DNA from 2 places in the Marinifilum sp. RC60d5 genome. Region 1 is predicted to be linked to the other one. Evidence: riboswitches for the same ligand, from Rfam matches in the RefSeq annotation. Region 1 holds a riboswitch; the other holds the start of a gene.

Region 1 (7,809 bases):
ATATGTTAAAATGTATCGAGAAATAGTTTTCTATTTAACTATTTTATAGTTGAAAACCCCGCAAAAAGAGAAAACTTTTATGCGGGGTTTATTTGAAAAACAGACCATAATCCTGTCGAGATTATAATCAGGAAAAATATGTTTTAGCTAAACATTAAGACTAAAATTTGCGCAAGTAAAACTCTTAAGAACATTACCAATGGATAAACCGTGGCATAGGCAGTTGATTGAGCCTGAACTGGTGAGATAGAATTTGCAAATTCCAAAGCTGGTGGATCGGTCATTGATCCGGCCAATAATCCGCAAATAGAAAGGTAATTGAGCTTCATTATTCGAGCAATTATTGCAAATGTAATTAAAGGCAGAAACGTAATTGCCATACCATACATCATCCAAATGTATCCTTCGCCCAAAAGTGTTTCTACAAAATGTTTTCCCGATGAAAGTCCTACGCAGGCAAGGAAAAGGACTATGCCAAGTTCTCTAATAAAAAGGTTGGCACTCGGGGTCATATAAAAATCGAGTTTTCCAATTCGTCCGGTATGGCCTAAAATTAATGCAACAAGAAGTGGTCCGCCAGCTAATCCTAATTTTGCAGGAGCAGGTAATCCTGGAATTTGAAAGGGAATGAGTCCGATTATGATTCCAAATAATATCCCCATAAAAATGGGTAAAATGTTAGGGTGAGAAAGATCTTTAACCGAGTTACCTAAAAGTTTAGCTACTTCGGGTAATGCAGTTTTTTCACCAACAATTCTTACTGTATCCCCAAATTCGATACTGTCTTCTTCGGTAGGTACTAGTTCTGTACTATTTCGGTAAATACGGGTAATGTTAACAGGAAAACGTCTTGAAATACCAATTTGCTTGATACTTTTTCCGGTTATTTTTTTATTGGTAATAACGACTTGTTGCATTGCCATTCGACCAGTGATTCCTAAATTTTTGGTTGGTTTAATTTTACCAAGATTTAGTTCAATATTATCAAAATTAGCTTGGGTAGAAACTCCAAATAGTTTGTCGCCCGATTGCAATACCAGTTCGGCATCAGGAGGGAGAAATTCGCCATTTCTTTTAATTCTTGATAGAACAAAATCCTTATTACAGGTACTCATTAAAAAGGCAATATTTCTGCCAAATAGATTCTGGTTGCTTATTTCTATATTTATGGCAATTGGATTTCCATCTAAACCTGTTATCTCTTTACGATATTGTTCCTCTTCTTTTTTAATATTTATTTTGTAGAATATACGAAGTAGAATCATACTAATAATTATCCCGAATATCCCGAAAGGATAGGCTACAGCATATCCCATGCCCACAACTTCGGTGTTTTGAGGCATGTTAAGAACATCGGTAATGGTTTGTTGGGCAGCACCTAAAGCTGGGGTGTTGGTAACAGCACCACACATAACACCTGTAATAACCGATACCGGAACATTAAAAATGTACTTAATAGCTATGGCAGTACAAAATCCCATAAGTACAATTCCTGAGGCAAGCATATTAATACGTAAACCATTTTTTTTGAGAGAAGGAATAAATCGGGGGCCAACTTCTAAACCAATAGAATAGACGAATAGGATTAATCCAAATTCCTTAATAAAGTGGATAACATGAGGATCGGTAACCGCTCCTAGGTGGCCAATTAATAATCCTGAAAATAGTATACCGGCAATGCCCAGTTTAATTTTGAAAAATTTAATCTTCCCAATTAAAATACCTAACACAGCAACCATACAAATAATGATAATGGAAGATGCTGTACTGGGTTTTGTGAGTAAATCTAAAAAATGCATGTAGAGTATTGATTTATTTAGGTTAAATGATTACGGAGTGGTTAAAAAGAACTTTGTGTTTGACAATTAGATAATTCTATTTGTGATACCAAATGCTTAGGGAACTTATTTTTTATAAAAATAATTATAGGTTTTGTAATTAACAAAATGCAAATCTTGTTTTAGCCTTAGTACCTAGTTGCAGATTAGTATTTGTTTATGACGAAGAATCGGTCGTAGTAGTCCTTATAAAAATAGGGTTAATTTTAGCTTTAATTTGGAATGAAAACTTCATAACGCGGGAAGTTTGTTTTGCAACTTTCATAACTTTATTTAATTGAGTTACGATCGAGAGCTTTGCGCAAAAATGTAAAGCAGGCGAAAGAATAGGCTATTAAGCGAATATTTTTGCCGATTTATACTTTATAGCGCGAAAGTTCAATCTAAATTTAAAAATAAGACAGGTTTCCTGGCTTTCCTATTTACAGGGCCTTCCCATTTCATATTTCGAAACAGTGGCATCAATCCTATAAACATATATTTGGAATTACAGTTGCGCGTCAGCTCATGATTTTCACATGATTCCCTTTTAATTCTCTTTTACGAAAAATCCTATTTGTTTGTCGCCGCAAAGATTCGAAATTTTTTTTGAACAAAGCAAATGTTTTGTGATAAATTAAAACATAAAAATTATTGTAACGCTTTAATGCCGATGAATAAAAAAATAGGGGTTTGATAAAAAATTCTTATGTTTGATATTCATAGGAATCCTTTTAAAATTGAACAGATGGAAATAAAAAAAAATGAAACACAACTAGTGTGTATTGCTAAATTTATAGCTAAAGATGGAGAAGTTGAGCAGTTAATTGAAAATTTGCATGCTTTAATTCCATATACTCTGCAAGAAGGAGGATGTATTCGTTATGAATTAAATCAGTGTATTGAAAATCCTAATAGAATTACATTTATTGAGAAGTGGTATAATAAGGAAACTTTCGATGCTCATAATGGTTCATCTTATATTCAGGAGTTTTTTAACGAAGGAAATCCATATCATGTTAAAGAGTTTGAGGTTAGCTTGCACAAGGAGCTGTTGGCCTAGTTAAACTCTAATAATTTTGTATTATAGAATAATTCAAGTTTTTTTTAATAGAAAGAGGCAAACCGATCTGATTTGAGATTTATCGGTTTGCCTCTTTTTATATCACTAAACTTTTACTCGTTAAGAGCAAAGAAAAAGTAATTTTTATTTTCCAGATTTAATCCAGGGTTTTCCAACTTTTAAAATTGTACGACCTGCAACATCGTTAATAATAATTGCTGCCATCATGTACCAGGCGCAAAGGGCACAAATAATTAACTCATATCCTGCAACAAGGTTTAAAAATGGAAATCCGAAGTGTCCTAAATCCAAAAGAATAAAGCCAATTACCAAAGTGGTAAAAGTTGTTGCCATTGCGGTATGAATAAAGAAAGAAGCTACCCATAAGATTAGGGTAAATAAAGTCCAGGCAACTAAATAGTATCCTACATCAGTGGTACTCGATTTATACAATCCAAAGTAGTTAAGCATCCAGATAACTCCTAAACCAATCCAAAAAGATCCGTAAGCCGAAAAAGCTGCAAAGCCAAAATTATTTCCATTTTTGTGCTCTAACATTCCTGCCATTAATTGTGCTAGTCCGCCAAATACAAATCCCATCGCCACAACCGGGCCTAATCCGCACAAACCAATGTTGTGCAATTGTAATAATAGGGTTGTTCATCCAAACCCTCCCAATCCAACAACAGCCGGATTACCTAATTTTACGTTACTCATCGCTAATTTATTTTTCCTGATTCAGCGCGCTAAAATAGCAAATTGTTTATAACCTTGAGACGGCAATTTTTCGGTTTAATAACATGCTATAAACCATTAATTTAGAATTAATTCAAGAGGAAATGGAAGTAAAATAAGTATGATAGTGAATTTTGTTAAATACTATTTTAATATTGCGTATATTTTAATTTATTATGTTTTTTTATTTATGGGAAGCGTGAAATAGAATTGAGAACCTTTATTTTTTTCTGATTCAACCCATATTTTTCCACCCAGCATTTGTACATAAGCCTTGCAAATGGCTAGTCCCAAACCCGATCCTTCTATTACTTTGGTTGCTTCATGATCGGCTTGTATAAATCGATTGAAAATTTTATCTAGCATAAATTTGTCAATTCCAATACCTGTATCACTAACTTCAAATTTTAAGAAATTATTATGAATGGTGTAGGTGAATTCAATTGAGCCCGAATTCGTGTATTTTATCGCATTCTTAATTAAGTTTGTAATTATAGAAGTGAATTTTTCTTTGTCGCTTATAACTACATATTTATAATTTGAGATAAGAGGTGTGAAAATTAATTTGATATTTTTTTTCTTAGCCTCGGGGGAAAAGAATTGTTCAATGTATTGCAATTCTTCATTAAGATCTATTTCAGAATAATCAAGTTCCATTTGTCCCGATTCAATCTTCGAAATGTCTACCAAATCATTAATTGTAGATAGCATTCGTGTACTACTTTCCTCTATAATATTAATGTATTGATTTTGTTTATAGTTATTAATATCTTTTTTCTTTAACAGGCTTGTAAATCCAAGTATAGCATTCATTGGGGTGCGAATTTCGTGGCTCATATTGGCTAAAAAAGCAGATTTTAACCGATCACTTTCTTCAGCTTTTTCTTTTGCCTTTATTAGTTCTGCTTTATCTTTTTTCTGTTGGCTAATATCTCTTATAATACCTTGTGATATTAGTATGTTATTTGAACGAAAGTAATTTTCGGAAATTTGCAGGTTTAATTTTACACCACTTTTTGTTTGACCACATATTTCAAAAATATTAGCTGGAGTTTCACCTCTTTTTAACATTTCTACTCTATTTATAATTTGCGCTCTAGAGGAAGGATGAATCAGTTTTTCTACAAGAAAATGCTGAGATTTACATTCGCTTTGTGAATAGCCAAACATTTCCATAAATGAATGATTTGCCATTTGTAATTGTCCGTTATACATTATATAAATTGCATCGTACGACGATTCTATAATTTTACGGAATTTAAGTTCGCTTTCCTGTAATTTATGAGTTTGTTTTCGTACAATTCGTCTAAGGCTAGTGAGCCAAATCCATAATAAAACAAGACAAATGCTTAATGTTGCGAGAATAATAATTATGGTTTTTTTAGTGTTTGAATCCATTTCAGGAGAAACAGCATATACCCACTTTCTAAATAGTTGTTTTTGTTTTTGTATGGTAATTTGATCTACCGCCGAGTCTAATAGTTTAAATAGTTCAGGATCATTAATAGATGTGGCAGCTGATAATCGATTCATATATCCACTTTCTGATTCAATTTTAAGATTTGTGATTCCTTGTTCTTCAATAATATAGCTAGCATACATCTGATTAATTATCATTGCATCATAGGTATTAGAAACAACTCCTCGTAATCCTTCCACATCATTTTTAACCCCATGGCTAATTATTTCCGGATAGTATTTTTCTAAATAATCATTAGCCGTATAATTTGAAACAATACAAACTTTTTTTCCCTTAAGGTCATCCATAGAACTTATGTGACTATTTTTGTTTGTGACAATTACATAAGGAATTTTAACAAATGAATTGGTGAAAGAAAGAAAATTTTTTCGCTTATAAGAAGCAGCAATACCTACAATTACGAAATTTTGCGCTGTTTTAGAATAATCTATTAGTTCAGCCCATGTATCAAAATGTCTGCTTTTGAATTTGTAATTTAGTTGAGATTCAATTTCTTTCTGAAAATCTATGAGTAATCCAACATATTCGCCATTTTCGTTATGATAGGCATTAGGGGGAGCTTCATAGCCAAAAAGAATTTCTATTGCTTGTTTGTTTTTACCTAATTGTTCAATTTTATTAGTCTCATAATTTTCGGTGAATCGACAAGAGGGAAGTAAGAAAAATGCAATTAATAAACTTATAAGTTCATAGACTGATAAGGTATTAATTGCATTTGTATATTGGGTAGTATTAAGAGTCACAGAATATAGTTTTATGTAAATCTTAATGTACGTATAGTAAATAAAAAGGTTATGTTTATCTGCCAGCTAACCCTAATTCTTTACTGGAAATTTCTCTCATTTGTACTTTCCTTATTTTTCCTGTTACTGTTACCGGAAAATCAGTAGTAAATTTAAAGTATTTAGGGATTTTATAAGTGGCAATTTGTCCTTTACAGTATTCTCTAAGTTCTTCCTCAGTTGCCGATTTACTATCCTTAAATTTTACCCATGCCATAACCACTTCTCCATATTTATAATCGGGAACACCAATTACATATACTTCGCTTATGCTACTGTGTGTATGAAGATATTCTTCAATTTCGAAAGGAGAAATATTTTCACCACCTCTAATAATCATATCTTTAATTCTTCCGGTAATGCTTACATAACCATCTTCATCCATTGTAGCTACATCGCCGGTATGCATCCAGCCTGCAGCATCAATTACCGAATTTGTTGCTTCCTCGTTATTCCAGTATTTAAGCATAACAGAGTAGCCTCGGGTGCAAAATTCTCCACTTTCTCCTCGCTGAACAATTTTACCTGTTTCGGGATTAATAATTTTTATTTCCTGATGAGGATGAACTCTACCTACTGTGCCAACACGCTTATCTATTTTATCGTTCACAAAAGTTTGAGTAGATACCGGTGATGTTTCGGTCATACCATAACATATTGCAACTTCTTTCATATTCATTTTTTCCTGCACCTCTCGCATAGCTTTTTCTGGACAGGAAGCACCAGCCATAATGCCAGTTCGTAGGCTACTTAAATTATATTTATCGAAATTAGGATGTTCTAATTCGGCAATAAACATTAAAGGAACTCCATAAAGCGAGGTGCATTTTTCTTCTTCTATAGTTTTTAGTACTGTTTCGGCATCGAAAGCTTCGCCTGGAATTACCATTGTGGCGCCATGGGTTATGCAAGCTAAATTTCCTAAAACCATACCAAAGCAATGATAAAATGGAACAGGAATGCAAACTCTGTCGTTTTCATTGTAATGAAGTCTTTCTCCAATAAAATAGCCGTTGTTTAATATATTGTGATGAGTAAGTGTTGCTCCTTTTGGAAACCCGGTAGTTCCCGATGTGTATTGAATGTTAATAGGATCGTCGAACTGAAGACTACTTTCTATCTCATCAATTTCTCCTGTTGTAATTCTTTTTCCTGCTTCGATTAAAGCTTGCCAGTCTCGATCGAGAATTACGATTTGTTTTAAGTGAATACACGATTTTCTAACTTCCTGTATAATTTCGAAATAGTTTGTCTTTCTAAAATTTTTCGACATAATCAGTAAGCTAATTTCTGATTGGCGAAGAGCAAACTTTAGTTCGGATGCTTTGTATGCTGGATTTACATTTACCAAAATTGCACCAACCCTGGCTGTGGCAAATTGTACAATTACCCACTCATGTCGGTTGGGAGACCAGATTCCTATTCTATCGCCTTTTTTAACTCCAAATGCAAGTAAACCTTTGGCAACATCTTCTATCTGATTCCAAAATTCCTGATAAGTAACTCTGTAATCTTGAAAAGGAACTATTAAAGCATCTTTATCGGGAAATTGTTCTACTGTTTTTCTTAGTCTTTCGGTAATTGTTTCGCCTAATAAAGGTATTTCCGAGCTGCCATGCTCGTAGGATAATTTATTCATATTTATGGTTTTTCCTGAATGAACTGAACGCAATTCACCCATGATGTAATTGATAACATCAGTTTGTAACTTTAAAAACCATCTTTTTTATGTTCGCTAGAACTAGCGTAACTTTTGATTAGGAGATAATATTAGTTGTATTGTGATACGGTCGCAATATATAAAAAAAGGCATTACTATGGCTGTTTTGTTGACTTTTTTGTAAAAAATAATTGTCTATTTAGAATAGATTTTATGTAGCTTCTTATTTTTCAGGAAATTGAAATGTAAAATTATTCTTCCCAAACAATAGT
Region 2 (7,809 bases), on a different contig from region 1:
AAAGTATGCCAAAGGTTTTCAGGTAAAACTATTGGATAATGGTTTAAAAGAACTGATTGTTTGGGATCCCTGGAATCCGGGAAAAATTTTTCAAAAATATTATTTGAAAAACAAAGGCTCGCTTTTAAAAACAGAAATTCCTAAAGATGGTCTTCTGGTCGATGTACCCATTAAAAGTATTGCAGCATTGTCGAGTACACAAATAGGAATTCTTAAATTCTTAGGTGTGGAAGATAAAATTGCTGCTATCTCACTAAAAGATAGAATTTATGATGAGCAACTGAATAAAAAAGCGCAGGATGGAATAATACAAACAGTTGGACATGCCGAGACTCTTAATTTTGAAAAAATTGTTGAGTTAGATCCTGATTTGGTAATGGTAGCTGGTTTCATGAAAATTACCGAGCGAGAAACAAAATTAATGCAAGCAGGTTTGCCGGTAGCTTATAATATAGAATGGATGGAATCATCGCCATTAGCACGAGCCGAATGGGCAAAATTTATTGCAGCTTTTTTTAACAAAGAAGCCGAAGCCGAAAAACTTTTTAATAAAATAGAACAGCGCTATAATGACTCACAAAATTTGCTCACAAACATAAATATTGGGCCTACTGTTCTATGTGGCTATAATTTTAAAGGAACCTGGTATATGCCCGGTGGGCAATCATATATTGCACAGTTGCTGCGCGATGCAAAAGCAGATTATTGCTGGTTTTCCGATAAATCAAGTGGTAGTATTCCCCTAAGTTTTGAAGTCGTTTTTGATAAACAAAGCGATGCTGATATATGGTTTGGTCCCGGACAATGTAGAACAATGAAAGAATTAATAGATTTAGATCAAAGGTATGCTTTATTTAAGGCTTCCAAAAACAAAGAAGTTTATTGTTATACCAAACGCATGAATGATAGGGGAGCAAATGATTGGTACGAATCGGGAATAATGAAACCAGATGTGGTGCTTAAAGATGTGATTAAAATATTACATCCTGAGCTTTTACAAGATCATGAATTGTATTTTTATCAGAAATTAAAATAAAAAATGACAGTTAACAAAAGTAAAAATCTGATTTCATTACTATTTGGTCTGTTATTTCTGCTAATAGTAAGTGTTTTCTTATTGGATTTGATATTTGGCAGTGTAAATATTCCATTTAAGAAAGTATTTGCCATACTTTTTGGTGGAGATGTGAAAAATTCATGGAATTATATAGTTTTAAACTTTCGATTGCCTAAAGCCTTAACTGCCATCTTTGTAGGTGCAGGATTATCGGTAACAGGTTTAATGATGCAAACATTATTTCGAAATCCATTGGCCGGACCTTATGTTTTGGGAATTAGTTCGGGAGCTAGTTTAGGAGTTGCATTAATGGTTATGGCCTCGGCAATTGTTCCTGTCCTTTTCGGAACAATCTCAGCTTTTTTAGGTAGTTGGGCATTGGTAGCAGCAGCAGTAGCAGGAGCCTCATTGGTTTTCTTTTTAGTTGCTCTGGCTTCCATTCGAATATCCGATAGTGTTTCTTTACTTATTATTGGAATCATGTTTGGATCCATTACCGGAGCTGTGGTTAATATTTTACAATATTTTAGCGATCCAGAACAAATTCAAAGTTTTATAGTGTGGACTTTTGGGTCCTTGGCTGGTGTTACCTGGAACGAAATGCAAGTTATGGGCCCCATTGTTTTTATGGGGTTAATAATGGCATTTTTATTGATTAAACCTATGGATGCCTTGTTGTTGGGAGAAAACTATGCACGGGGAGTTGGCATATCAGTAAATAAAACTAGAATTGCTGTAATTATTAGTACCGCATTAATTGCCGGAACATTAACAGCATTTACAGGACCAATTGCATTTATAGGAGTTGCAATTCCTCATATTGCACGAGCGATATTCAGAACCGCAAGCCATAAAGTTTTAATGCCTGCTGTGGTTTTAATAGGCTCTGCAATTATGTTAATTTGCGATATCTTTTCTCAGTTACCTGGAAATCAAAATACATTACCTATAAATTCGGTAACTGCTTTATTTGGGGGGCCAGTAGTAATTTGGGTGATAATGAGAAGTAGAAACGTAAAAGCATCCTTTGGCGGATAGGTTAACTTATGAAAACAGAAAAAAATAACATATTAGAGACAAAGGATCTTTCTATTGGATACAAGCAAGGGAAAAAAAAAGAGCTGTGCTTACTTTCTGATATAAATTTGACCATTCACAGAGGAGAAATGGTTTGTCTTCTTGGACCAAATGGAGCAGGAAAATCGACTTTAATGAGAACCATTGCAGGAATTCAGACTCCATTGGCTGGATATACTTTGGTAGAAGGAACTCCCATTAAGGATAGAAATTTTAAGGAAATAGCTCAACTTCTTAGTATTGTTTTAACCGAACGAATTGATGTAGGAAACCTTACGGTTTACCACATTGTATCATTGGGACGTCATCCGTATACTTCGTGGATGGGAAAATTGTCGCAGCAAGATAATGATAAAATAAAGTGGGCATTAGAGCAAGTTGGTTTGCTGCATTATGCAAATCATTTTGTCAATCAGTTAAGCGATGGAGAGAGGCAAAGGGTGTTGATTGCTAAAGCTTTAGCGCAGGATACACCATTGATAATGCTTGATGAGCCAACAGCTCATCTCGATTTACCTAATCGTGTGGAGATAATGCGTTTGTTGCATCGTTTGGCCAGAGAGACAAATAAAGCGATTCTTCTTTCTACTCACGAATTGGATTTAGCTTTGCAGGCTGCCGATTTAATTTGGTTAATGGCCTTAAATCAGCCAATAAAAGTGGGAGCTCCTGAAGATTTGGTGTTGAATGGAAGTATGGAAGAGACGTTCCATAATAAATCCTTCAATTTTGATAGAAAGACTGGTAATTTTATCATGAACTATCAGAAAAAACAAAATATTCAGCTTATTGGAAACGACGTAATGGGCTTTTGGACACAAAGAGCTTTATCCCGCGAAGGATATTCTGTTACTTGCGAAGAGGTTAAGACTTGTAAGGTAATATTGAAAGAAGAAAAAATGAACTGGGAGCTTGTAATTAATGGACATACGAGTACATGTAACAGTATTAAAGCATTATTATCGCTTCTTCGTAAAAACTACGAGTAAAGTAAATTTGTTTGCCAATATCAAATAAAAATAATTTAGAGTTAGAATGTAAAATAGACTTACTTTAGTTCTTGTTTGTGAGTGTTTTATCCTAGATGTTATATAATAGATTCTAAATTACAAGATTTCTAAACTTGCTTTTGTTTTTTTTATACATTTGCACCGCGATTGGTTCTCTGTAATCTGTTTTTCAGATTGAGATGAAAAGGGAATCCGGTGAGAGTCCGGAGCTGTTCCCGTAGCTGTAAGCTCAGAATAATGCTTTTTTACCACAATGCCACTGTTCCTAACAAACTGGGATGGGAAGGCCGAAAAAGCAGAGTAAGTCAGAAGACCTGCCAATGCAAACCATAAGTCATTACTTTCGGGACAAGAGTAACAGATTAAAGGATTTGTTTTAAAGGCATAGATGTCTATATTTCTTTCTTTTAGTACTCCCTGATTGTTTTGCATAAGTTTATCAATTTTAATTTATTTTCTATTATGAAAAAAACTATTGTAACAGCTTTTGCATTGCTTTCGATTTTCAGTTTTAAAGCTAAAGCTGATGAAAATCCAGAAAATGTAAACGATACAACAACTGTAAAACACTTAAATCTTTCTGAAGTTGAGGTAAATGCATCACGGGTGAATGCAAAAATGAAAGATTTACCGCAAAAAGTAGATGTAATTACTAAGAGAATAATTGAATCTTCGCCGGCAGCTAATATTGCTGATTTATTAAAAGGAAATTCATCAGTTGATATTCAGCAATATTCGGGGATTAATGCTGGTATTGGTATTCGAGGTTTTGCTGCATCAACATCAAGTAAATACGCAATTATTTTAATTAATGGAAAACCTGCAGGAACCGAGAATATTGCAAGTATTGATTTAAATAATGTAGAGAAAGTAGAGATTTTAAAAGGACCTTTTTCATCGCAATATGGTTCTGATGCCATGGGAGGTGTTGTGAATATTGTTACTAAAGAAAGTAATGGAGAAATAGGAGGATCTGTTGGTCTTGAATATGGAAGTTTTCAGACTTCTAAAGCGAATGTTAGCGTAGGAGGATCTATATCCGAGAGTGTAGATTTTGATTTTTCTTATGCTTTCCATAATCAGGGAAAAGATTATAAAGTTGGTGATAATAATCTTTACGATGAGGATTATGCAAAAACCATATTGGATGCTACAACTTATGGTGAGAGAATGGAAAACACTAAATTTCAGAAGCATAGTTTAAATGCTAGACTTGGAATTAAGCTTGCTGAGGATTGGAAATTGAACCTTAACGGATCCTACTATAACGGAAATGATATCGAAACACCAGGTTCTTTTTGGCATGTTTATGGTATGGACTCTAAAGATTTGAAAAGATATACTTTAGGGTTTGACGTAAAAGGACAGGCTGGTATTCATAATCTTACTTTTTCTCCTTATTTCTCAAATCAGGATGAAACAAATAAAGATTTGGATAATGATGCTTATGGTGATACAAAATATACCTATAAGAATTATGGATTTCAGTTGAATGATGCTATTCAGATTAATGATCATACTTTAGCAATTGGGGTTGATAATAATGTTCAAAAATATGAGAGTTTAAATTATACTACCGAAGGTACTTTGGAATCTCCATTTCAACCAGATTATAATAATATTGCAACAGGCATATACTCTCAATTTCAAATGAAATTTTTAGAGGGTAAGTTGAATGCTTCTATAGGTATGCGTGGTGATAATGTAAAGTTTAAAACCAAAGCAAATGAGTTTTTTGGTAACAATTCCAGCTCTGAAGATTATTGGGTGTTTACAAAAAATATCGGTCTAAAGTATAATATTGTTGGAGGATTATCGGTTCATTCTAGTTGGGGTGATGCTTTTCTTGCACCAAGTGCATTCCAAGTAGCTGGTGAGTACGAAACAGCATTTGGTAAAACAGTAGGAAAAGCAAATTTAGACCCAGAAAAATCAAATACCTGGGATTTAGGTTTTGCATTTAAAAACTTTAAAAAAGGAATCAATTTCGATTTTACTTATTTTGATACTCATCATACTGATAAAATTGTAAATGATTATTTAGATAATGGAGATAAAACATTCGCAAATGCTGATAAAGCAGATATGAATGGATTTGAAGTTCTTGCTTCTTATGATTTTGGAGCTTTATCTGATTACGATTATTCTCTTCGTATCTATTTAAATTACACTCATATTATAGATGCAACTGTCGAAAGTAAGCAATTTGATGGATCTTATTTGAAAGATCAAATGTTCTATGTTAGAGATAATAATGCATCTTTTGGAATCGAATTTGATAATTTAAAAGGTTTCTCGACTCGATTAAATGGCAGATATGTTGGTCATCGTTATGAAGATAATTACATGTATGCAGCTGATTATTCGAATTGGCCAAATATTACTAGAGCTCCTATAAATTATAAAGGTGAAGAGGTTAGAGCTAGTTTAATTAACGAAGATGTATTACGCCACCCGGTTTATTATATTTTTGATTATAGTGCAAACTATAATATAAATGATAATTATAGTGTTGGGCTTACAGTAACTAATTTGTTCGATGAAAACTACTCAGAAAAAGACGGATATAATATGCCTGGTCGTGCAATTATAGCCAAAGTAGCTTATAAATTCTAAGTAATTTTAAGAAAATAATTTTCAGGCACCTCAGCGAGGTGCCTTTTTTTATGATCGTAATTTCTTGTTTATCAATAGAAAAATAAATTAAGAATCTATGTTTTAAAATTGTAACTATAAGCAAAAGAGATGTTTACTGTAATTTAAATAGGATTTGTGAATCTTTATTTCGCTAATATCCTGATTTTGTGTATCTTGTTATTAAATAAAGGGGAGGTACAAAAAGATATGAATAATTTAAGCTCGTTTTACAAGGAAAAATTTGATTCTTTTTTGTTTTACTTATCAAAAGCAAAAGAAATGAATGAAGAGGATATTCACAAATTACGTGTGAATATTAAAAATATAAGAAGTTTACTTCTATTGGCCGATGATTTAGGGGTTGAAGAAAGACTGATAGCTAAGATTCTAAAACAAATGCGTTCTGTCTTTAAATACTCGGGTAGATTGCGATTAATTCAGGTTTGTAAGGCCATTGTGGAGCAAGATAATATTGTTGGCCATAAAAAGGTGGTTAAAAGCCTGGAAGAAAATAAACAGCAAGTTGGTAAAGATCTAAATGGGCTTGTTGGAAAATTTAAGATTGATAAATTTCAAAAAAGGGTAGAAAAATTAGGTGTTGCTCTTAGTAAAATAAATAAGAGTGAGATTAGAGAAGCAGCCGATAAAATTATTCATGATGAGTTGGATTTAATTTATAAACTTTGGGCATCGTCAAGAGGTGAGGAAAATTATCATGAAATGAGAAAATTCTTTAAAATTATTAAATCGATTCTTAACTTGTTGCTTAGCTTAAATTCTGATGATAAATTAGCAAATGAGCTTTCTATTGTTAATGAAACAGAATCAATTCTTGGAAATTGGCACGATAGAGACGTTTTGGAGCAAAAACTGGGAACAATACAGGCAATGGCACCAAATTCCGAATTCAAATCTTTAGTTCGCGAAATAAAAAATAAAAATAGAAGCGAGAAAAATATCTTAAGCAAGAAATTTAAACAACAAATGCTTACTCATTTTTTAAAATATTAGTTTCTATTTTTTCGCTTAAAAATGTTTTTAATTTTTTGATAGATTGATTTTTTCTCAGTCTTACGTTTCTCTCTACGTGCTTTTCTCTTCATTAACTTGTCTTGTTTTTTGGTTTTTACGCCAAAAATATTCTCGAAAAAGCTGTTATCTTTCGATAGGTAATGAGGAATATTTAATTTTGCAAGCACCTCGGGTTCGGGTTTTGCAATTGAAGAGAAAGAGTAATTATTAAACTTAGCATTAGAGCTTAGTTTTTTCATAAATCTACCATATATTGGCAAAGCCATACTTGCACCTTGACCTAAGCTTAATGATCTGAAATGAATACGCATATCATCGGCACCAACCCATGCTCCGGCCACTAAATTCGAGTTGTATCCAATATACCAGCCATCAGCCTGAGAGTTTGTGGTTCCAGTTTTTCCAGCTAAATCACCTTCTAAGCGATAAGTATTGCGTAGCGATTTTCCCGTTCCTTCGTTTACAACCGCTTGCAGCATTTGATTAATAATATCGGCATTTTGTGGAGAAAGTACATAGCGATTTTCTTCCCGTGTTTTGGAAAGATCGACAATAAGATTCCCTCTTTTATCTTCAATTCTGCTCAGGTAATAGGGTTCAACATGTACACCTCTATTGGCCAGGGTTGCATAAACCTCAATCATTTCCAGTAATGAAATATTAGCAGTACCCAAAGCCAGAGATGGAACCTTAGGTAAATTACTGTTGATCCCCATTTCTTCGGCTAAAACTATCGCATCTCTAATTCCTGTTTCAAGTAAAATATCAACAGCAATAGTGTTTACCGATTCGGCAAGAGCACCTTCCATGCTATAGCTTCCTTCATATAAATTATCGGCATTTCTTGGAGACCAGTTATCGTACTCTTCATACACCTTGCGTTCGTTAGGGTAGTATTCGAAAGGTGAAATACCTTCCTGTAAAGCTGCCGCATATATAATTGGCTTAAATATTGAACCAACTTGTCGTTTGGCAGTTACATGGTCGTATTTAAAA

The links. Region 1 has a riboswitch for cobalamin ahead of ACT3CE_RS06900 (putative transporter). Riboswitches for the same ligand answer to the same signal wherever they lie in the genome.
Region 2: linked by a shared signal. The riboswitch ahead of ACT3CE_RS08980 (TonB-dependent receptor) and the one ahead of ACT3CE_RS06900 (putative transporter) in region 1 are both predicted to bind cobalamin.

The regions. Positions count from the first base shown of each region.
Region 1 is NZ_JBQTGK010000002.1:712,435-720,243, forward strand. It holds gene ACT3CE_RS06900 (putative transporter) at 144-1,799, opposite strand; cobalamin riboswitch at 2,221-2,408, opposite strand; gene ACT3CE_RS06905 (putative quinol monooxygenase) at 2,566-2,880, shown strand; partial or broken gene ACT3CE_RS06910 (acetate uptake transporter) at 3,025-3,528, opposite strand; gene ACT3CE_RS06915 (ATP-binding protein) at 3,790-5,838, opposite strand; gene ACT3CE_RS06920 (AMP-binding protein) at 5,894-7,516, opposite strand; gene ACT3CE_RS06925 (hypothetical protein) at 7,789-7,809, opposite strand, start outside.
Region 2 is NZ_JBQTGK010000003.1:343,314-351,122, forward strand. It holds gene ACT3CE_RS08965 (ABC transporter substrate-binding protein) at 1-1,036, shown strand, start outside; gene ACT3CE_RS08970 (iron chelate uptake ABC transporter family permease subunit) at 1,040-2,095, shown strand; gene ACT3CE_RS08975 (ABC transporter ATP-binding protein) at 2,104-3,123, shown strand; cobalamin riboswitch at 3,276-3,480, shown strand; gene ACT3CE_RS08980 (TonB-dependent receptor) at 3,607-5,760, shown strand; gene ACT3CE_RS08985 (CHAD domain-containing protein) at 5,989-6,792, shown strand; gene ACT3CE_RS08990 (penicillin-binding protein 1A) at 6,789-7,809, opposite strand, start outside.